2 regions of the Crocosphaera sp. UHCC 0190 genome follow, and region 1 is predicted to be linked to the other one. Evidence: predicted binding sites of a transcription regulator. Region 1 holds the regulator's gene; the other holds the start of a gene.
The links. Region 1 encodes HrcA, which represses chaperone genes, less so after heat shock. Its sites were predicted from a motif close to TTAGCACTCNNANNNTNNGAGTGCTAA; they were not measured.
Positions count from the first base shown of each region.

Region 2: a site for HrcA is predicted at 2,025-2,051, ahead of groL (chaperonin GroEL). Genes of this name have one in related genera too.

Region 1 covers NZ_JAYGHP010000006.1:187,205-191,422, reverse strand. The annotation lists gene VB715_RS11335 (hypothetical protein) at 1-253, shown strand, start outside; gene VB715_RS11330 (hypothetical protein) at 537-914, shown strand; gene VB715_RS11325 (hypothetical protein) at 995-1,366, shown strand; gene VB715_RS11320 (hypothetical protein) at 1,371-1,661, shown strand; gene VB715_RS11315 (hypothetical protein) at 1,740-2,033, shown strand; gene hrcA (heat-inducible transcriptional repressor HrcA) at 2,072-3,145, opposite strand; gene VB715_RS11305 (rhodanese-like domain-containing protein) at 3,277-3,627, opposite strand; gene VB715_RS11300 (DUF3352 domain-containing protein) at 3,769-4,218, shown strand, end outside.
Region 2 covers NZ_JAYGHP010000007.1:26,989-31,206, reverse strand. The annotation lists gene VB715_RS11635 (CatB-related O-acetyltransferase) at 1-112, shown strand, start outside; gene groL (chaperonin GroEL) at 245-1,924, opposite strand; gene VB715_RS11625 (NUDIX hydrolase) at 2,292-2,846, shown strand; gene VB715_RS11620 (hypothetical protein) at 2,869-3,438, opposite strand; gene VB715_RS11615 (crossover junction endodeoxyribonuclease RuvC) at 3,518-4,009, shown strand; gene VB715_RS11610 (carbon-nitrogen hydrolase family protein) at 4,024-4,218, opposite strand, start outside.

The sequences.
Region 1 (4,218 bases):
TCCTGCGATGGCTGATCAAGCAATTATCCAAGACTCAGGAAACTACATTATTCAAGACGGCGAAGGACATCAAGGGATACAACAAAGTACCCAAATTCATCGAGGAACTTATCACAAAAAACCCTCCGATGTAGATGATAATTATGGCTCTGTTCAAACAACGGTTCAAGATGCTATTCAAAGTGGACGTAATAGCCGTTTTCGACAAACCACAATTCAACGGAACGAAATCAGAAGCAACTACAAAAAATAAGGGTCAATAGATTCTTTATTCTCTATCGCTGTGCTGAACTAAAAAAGGACAGGGCCAATGGTGAGTTTGACGACTTCCACCACCCTAATTTTCACCTGTCCCTTTCTGCTTTTTTTACCTTTTCCCAGTATAGCACAGGAAATAATTGATTAATTTCCTGTGTTTTATTGTTTATCAGGAGGGCAAACAATGCACTGGAAAGCCTCCACTGGATGAATCAAATGCTTAATTTACTCAGTATTTGAGAATTCATATTTTCACTGTTTTTAGAGGAGTGTTCACAATGAAGTTAATGGTATTTTTTGGGAATTTACTATTATATTTTCTCGTCTTTGAATCTTGGTTAATAGAGTCAGCAAAGGCCCAATGTGTTCAAGGTGATGTTTCGATACAATATAACATCAGTGGATCAAAAAAACCGACGCAACGGACTAATGATATTACCATGGAAAGTGAGCCAGGATGTCGGGGAAATTCTAGCATTACGACAGGGGTTCAAGGACATATTGGCCCTGGTACTGTTGAGCAAAACCGTAGTGTTCATCATGTTCAAAAAGGAAGTCGAGTAAACCCGACAGCCGTTAATAGTTCAACGGTACAAATTCGCTCCAATGTTCAGGTAGATGTTGATAATCCTGTAGATCGTTTTCCCTATAAATAGTTGTTTGAATGTGAGGTAAGATGATGCGGTTTAAAACCTTTGCTCTAGCTGTTTTTTCAACTGTATTTTTATTAATAATAATGTCAGGTGTACAGCAAAAAATTGAGATTACTGCTCAGGCTCAAAGCTCAATTCAATCAACTTCAATTGAGATCAATGCTAATGAGTTAAGTCAACCTCTTTGGCTAACAATTCGCACGTCAAATGAGGCTAATCTTCAAGGACAAATTAAACTCAATGGACAAGTAATTCAAGGGTTAAGTGGTCAAGGAAGTCAAGTGAATTTGTCTAATTATTTACGTCGAGGTGAACAAGAAATTGTTATCACTGGAAACTACTCTCCTGCTGATGCTTCAGTGATGATTGAATTGAATGGCAATAATACGCAGGTGAGTCAACAAACCAGTGGTAATGGTTTCCTGAATCAACAAATCAGAATTGGAGTTAGATAAACTTATGGTTAACAAGATTAGTCCGTTTTGCTTAGTAATTCTTACTTATTTTGGCTTGACTAATATGCCTATTTTTGCTCAAAATACTACCAGTCAAACTGGTAATTTAGAGGCAACAGTAAGTGGAGAAAATAACCAAGTCTACCAAACAATTAACCAGACAATTATTACTCATCCTGGGATGGGTTCTATTCGTCGTAATAGTAGTCAAGATAAAAACCATAAACGGGATATTCGATCTTCATCTCATCAACATTCTGAGGATAGAGAACATCCTCGGAAAAATCATCGTTAATATACAATCTGGTTTAAATAGATTATTATGTAGAGACGTTGTAGACAGCGTCTCTATAATATTTAATTATTTTAAGTCATGAGAGTTTATTTAAAAGATGATATCTTATTTATTCATCAAGAAGATTTACCTCCTTATAAAAAGGGGGGTTCTATGGTCAGAAATAGTTATTTTTGGGCGTTAAAATCTATTAGTTGTTATGCAAGAAAAGGATGTGATTGGGAATTCGACCAAGGGGTTTGGATAGCCCTATGTCGGATGCTTTTATCTTTTGCTCAATCGGGATATTTAGGAGATTCAGAAGTTATGTTAGAATTTGATCAAGACACCCCAATTCCTCCCTCTTTACGGTCAGTTTCAACTTGGTTATAAGAGTTAAGAAATTTGAGAATTTATTCATCATTAAGTCCTTAGCTTAATGCTTCTGATAAATAATCAGCAGTTGATTCTACCAAAGGGATAGTATGCTCATATAACATTCTAGTGGGACCAATAATCCCTACACTACCAACAGGGGTATCTCCTTGACAATAGTTAGCAGAAATCAAGGTACAAGGACGCATTGATTCTAAAGGATTTTCTGCTCCGATTCTAACACTAACTCGTTTATTTAAAATATCAGTTTCGGGGACATCAAAAATTAAGGGTAAGAGTTGATCTTTCTCTTCTTCTAAGAGATGAATTAACATCTGTACTTGTTGCAATTGAGAAAATTCGGGTTGTCGCAAAACTTCTGACACCCCATGAATCATAATCGGGGTAGACATTGAAGATTTCAAATATTTTTGTAACTGTTTTAATAGGGTTTTCAGAAAGTCGGTATATTCTAGAAATTCTTGATCTATTTTTTGCCAATCTAAATGAGTGAATTCTAATAGAGACTTACCTTTTAATTGATGATTTAGAAAGTTAGAAAGAATTTGTAGTTCCTCCGCTAACCAATCATCATTGTCTTTGACAAAAGCCGTAGGAAGATCAATTAAAATTGATTGAGTTTGATAACTATCCGTCACCACAATTAACATTACTTGTTTTTCTGATGCTTGGATTAACTGAAGATGACGTAATTGATGAGGAGAAGTTTGGGGTAAGGTAATTAAAGCAATATAACCGCTTAAATTTGCCAAGATTTGGGTTGCTCTTTGTAAAGCTGTTTCAAAATTATAGGTTTCCCACTTCAATTTTTGACTTAGTTGTCGTTCAATTTTTTGCCCAATTTTTTCATCTAGGGTCATTAAATTATCAACATAAATTCGATAACCACAATCTGAGGGAATACGTCCCGCAGAGGTATAAGGTTGATACAAAAATCCTGCTTTTTCGAGTTGTCCTAATGTATTACGAATTGTCGCCGAACTAACACTAAAATTGTATTCTTCAAGGAGGGTTTTTGATCCTACAGGTTCCGCGGTGACAATATAATGTTTAACCGTTGCCCGTAAAATGTTTTGATAACGTTTATTTAAAGAAGTTGGAACCATCATGCTCAGATTAAGGGGTAAATTATTCAAAAAATGTCTGGGTTAATTAAAATTTTTCTGCTAGTATAACTCCAATTAACCAAGCAGGAGAAGCCTTTCAAAAGATTTCCAGCATCCGAATCAATGCTCAGGGATTAATATTGAGGAATACTGCTATCAACTCGCAAAGAATAAGCCGCAATGCCTCCTCTTATATTTTTAACATTACTAAAGCCATTGTTGAGTAACCAAAGACACATTTGAGCAGATCGCATTCCATGATGACAGATCACAAAGGTCTCTTTATTGGGATCAAAACGGCTGTCAATTTCTTCTGACCATTGAGCAAATTGACTAAGAGGAAGTACCTCAAAACCTTCGATATAGGCGATTGCAACTTCTTCGGGTTCTCGCACATCTATTAATTGTAACCCAGTCCCGTCATTAGCTAAACGGGTAGAGAGTTCTTCAACAGTAATAACTGGAAGGGATTGATCTTGATACATAATTTTACAACCAGGAAAATGAATTATTAGAATATACCTTAACAGATTATTAAGTTTAAATCTTTTCCAGAATCTTCTCTCGGTTTCGGACACAGAATGTCACAATGAATAATGGTAGTTAGTCATTCCCTACAGGTAACAGTGAAGTTTCGTCCTTTTTTCATCACCCTCACCCTTAGCGTTATTCTGCTTCTCTCCCTTGCGGGTGGGAGTCTCTCTTGGATCTTGAGGGAAAGTCCCCTAAACTTGTTACAGGGAGGGGTTACAAAAGAACCCACGGCAGCCATTTTTGTGCCGAAACAAGCCCCTGTCATGGTATCTTTGTTAGTGAATCCTGATCGCTTAGATTCTCTCGCTCGATTGATCGCTTCTCCTCAAAATCGACGGCGATCGCATCAAGAATTATTAACCCTAGAAAAAACGCTCTTAGCAAAAACAGGATTAGATTATCAAACTCAAATTCAACCCTGGTTAGGGGAAGAAATTACCCTCGCGGTGACTTCTTTGGACTTCGATCATGATCCTGATAATGGAGTTAAACCAGGATATTTATTAGCAGTTTCTACTAAAGATCAACAATTAGCTAAAGAA
Region 2 (4,218 bases), on a different contig from region 1:
AATTAATTTATTATTAAAACTCCAATGGTGGGATTGGCCAATTGAAAAAATCACTCAAAATATTGGGATACTTTGTAGTAATAATTTAGCGGCATTAAAACAATTATATTAATATCGATATTAGCAAAATTGTGGCGAATTTTTCACAAATTGCCTTATGTCGAACTCAGGTAACAAAAAGCGAGAGAGACGCTATTCTTAACGTCTCTCCTAATATCAAGTATGGAAATATGAAAACGACGACTTAGAAGCCCATGCCGCCCATACCCATGCCGCCCATGCCGCCCATGCCGCCCATACCGCCCATGCCGCCCATATCGGGGGCTGCGGGGGGTTCGGGTTCTGGTTTTTCTACCACTAAGGCTTCTGTGGTTAAGACCATACCAGCGATCGACCCAGCATTTTGCAGAGCAGAGCGCACTACTTTCGCTGGATCAATAATTCCTGCGGCGATCATATCTTCTAATTGCCCTGTGATGGCGTTATAACCGATATTAAACGCGGTTTCTCGTACCCGTTCCACAATAACAGAGCCTTCAACCCCGGCATTATTAGCTAACTGACGCAGAGGAGCTTCTAAGGCTTTAGCCACGATATCGGCGGCCACTTGTTCTTCGGGGTTGGTGAGGGTATGTTTGAATTCAGCAATTTTAGTCGCTAAGTGAATTAGGGTTGTTCCCCCACCAGGGACGATACCTTCTTCTATGGCTGCTTTGGTGGCGTTAAGGGCATCTTCAATGCGAAGTTTGCGATCTTTTAATTCGGTTTCAGTTGCGGCCCCAACTTTAATGACAGCCACACCTCCGGCTAATTTAGCGATCCGTTCTTGCAATTTTTCAATGTCATAGCTCAAGTCGGTTTCGGCCAGTTGTTTGCGGAGTTGTTCAATGCGTTTTTGTACAGCCGCCTTGGTTCTGTCATCAGTGGTAGCGACAATGGTGGTATTGTCTTTAACGATAGTAACTTTGGTGGCTTGTCCTAGCATATCCAGGGAAACAGAATCTAAGGTTAAGCCCACTTCTTCAGAAATGACACTGCCTCCGGTAAGAATGGCAATATCCTGTAAAACAGCTTTGCGTCTTTCCCCAAAACCAGGAGACTTGATCGCCGCTACATTTAACACCCCTCTGGCTTTGTTGACGACTAAGGTGGCTAAGGCTTCTCCATCTACATCTTCTGCAATGATTAAGAGGGGTCTACCGGCCCGGGCTACACTTTCGAGGATGGGAACTAAATCCGCGATCGTACTGACTTTTTTGTCGGTGATCAATAAGAAGGCGTTATCAAATTCGACTTGTTGTCTTTCTTGATCTGTGATGAAGTAGGGAGAAAGATAACCCCGATCAATTTGCATCCCTTCTACCACTTCTAACTCCGTGGTGAGAGATTTGGACTCTTCAACGGTAATAACCCCGTCTGTGGTCACTTTATCCATGGCTAGGGAGATCATATCACCGACTTCTTGATCGTTCCCTGATGATACAGTAGCCACTTGGGCGATCGCATCTCCCTCAACAGGTTTAGCAATAGCTGCAATTTCTTCGACAAGGTAAGCGATGGTTTTTTCGATGCCACGACGCAGGGACACCGGGTTGGCCCCAGCGATCACATTTTTTAAGCCTTCCCGAATTAAGGCTTGACCAATGATGGTGGCGGTTGTGGTTCCGTCTCCAGCCACTTCTTTGGTTTTGGAGGCAATTTCTTGCATCAGTCTGGCCCCAGTATTTTCCAAGGGATTTTCTAATTCAATTTCTTTAGCAACGGTGATCCCGTCGTTAACAATTTGGGGGGCCCCAAATTTCTTTTCTAATAATACATTCCGTCCTCTGGGGCCGAGGGTTATTTTTACAGCATCAGCAAGGGCATTGACCCCTTGTTCTAATGAGCGTCTTGATTCATCGCCGAATGATACAATTTTTGCCATATTCGTCTCTTTACTCCTGTGACTCTTTGCAATCAGACATTCTCCAATGATTAGGAAAAATGCTTGCGTTTCGGGCTGATGTCACCCTACTTATGTTAATTTAGCACTCTTGTGGTGTGAGTGCTAATCTTTGAGGTCAAAAAATGGGGTGATTTTTCTCAAGGGAAGGGTGAGGTGTGGAAAGTTGGGCAAAGAAGGTGAGGATATCTCGAAAGTTTGAGGAGATAAGTTAAAGTATTAGTCTGACAGTCGTTAGGGAGTTAGGGCAATGATGACATGGCAAGATGTCTGTGAAAACAAGTCAACAAGTTAAACGCAGAGTAAGTCTTAAATTAGTTTTAGATAGATTAAAAATTAAAGGATACTAATGAGTCTTAAAAAATGGAAAATTCTGAACTCAGAGTTTGTTATTAATAACCAATGGTGTATAGTTCGACAAGATAAGGTTGAATTACCGAATGGGGCGATTATTGATGATTACTTTGTCAATATCCGTCCTGAAATTGCTTTAGTTATGCCCATTACACCCAATAATGAAGTAGTTTTTGTCCGTCAATATCGTCATGGAGTAAAAGAGATTTTATTAGAACTTCCTGCTGGAGCATTTGAACCACAAAAAGAGACAAGTATAACGGCAGCTAAGCGAGAATTAGAAGAAGAAACTGGTTATATTGCCCAAGAATTAATCTTGATGAAAACAATTTATGATAATCCGGTAAAAGATGATAATAAAATTCATATCTTTCTGGGTTTAAATGTGCAAAAAACCGGACAAATTAATTTAGATATTACTGAAGAAATTGAAGTGGTTTTAGTGCCAATTAAAGATGTAATTGATAAAATTATGTCCGGTGAAATTTGTGTTGCAGGAACTATTGCCACAATTTTTATGGGATTAGAATTCATAAAAAAATACCATTAAGTTAAATGATCTAATTAGTATGTTAGATTTGTTTAGCTAATTCTACCCAATGATGAATTCCTGTTTTTGTGGGTTGTCTGGTAGGAGTAAATGTCCAAATATCTCGTTTATGTTGTCCCCCATAACTAATATGAATAGGTCTATTTTTACCATAAAAATAAAGAGAATCAAAGGGCAATTTGTTGGCTAATATCCAGTCAACTAATTCATCACTATTAAGATTAATAATAAAACAGTCACAAGCGGCTCCTAATCGATTACAATAATAGTTGCCTTTGCTATTAGTTTCATGGGCCATATGTTGATCTCTTGCTGGATCAATGCGACCATTTTTAAGACCTGTAACGGGATCTTTTTGATTTAAGTAGCGTTTGAGATCGGGGGAACAAAACCCATAAGTTAGTTTAAATCTATCAATACCAAAGTAATCAATTATGGGGTCGATAATGCTTTGATTTAACTGTTTAAGGGCAGTAATAGTTTCTTCATTTTTAGGATAGGGAGCAATTTTTTCCGAATATTTATGATAGGTTTTAGTACAGGTACAAAAAACTTCTAAGGTCAAATATTTGCCTAAATATGTTATATTCATAAACTTGAAGCTTGAGGGAAACAATAGTAGGGGCAATTCATGAATTACCCCTACAGTATTTTACCAAAATCATGATAAAATGTCTCATAAAACTTGGCTAGGAATTGATCCGGGACTCGCTATTATTGGGTGGGCAATTTTACAAGAAACAGATTCACCACTTCCCTTAATCATCGACTATGGAATCATCAAAACTGAAAAAAACCTATCAACTCCCCAAAGATTGTTAGAAATTGAGCAAGACTTAGAAGAATTAGTCCAAGAATTCAAGCCTGATCGGATCGCCATTGAAATGCCCTTTTTTAGCCGAACTATTAAAGCTGCCGGAGGTGTTTTACAAGCATTAGGAGTAATTAATTTAGTGTGTTATCGGAATACTAAAATCGAGCCAATTTTTTTACATCAAGCCAGTTGGAAATGTCATTTAGGGGATGGTAGAGCAGATAAAAAAGAAGTAGCACAAATGATAGGAAATCTCTTTGATTTAGACTCCTTACCGATTGATGATAGTGTAGATGCGATCGCCATTGCCTATGGGGGTTTATGTGGCCTAACCAATAATATTGGATAAGCCAAAAATCAAACTTACAGAAATACCCGATGTTGTAAAGAAGGCATTTGTTGACGCACCCGTTTAATACGAGTCGGGTTAATTTCTGCGATCGCCATGCCTGGTTGTTGGCCAGCGTCATCTAAAATCATCCCCCAAGGGTCAATAATCATCGCGTGACCATGGGTAAAACGCCTAGCATAGTGATTTCCCGTTTGAGCAGGAGCAAT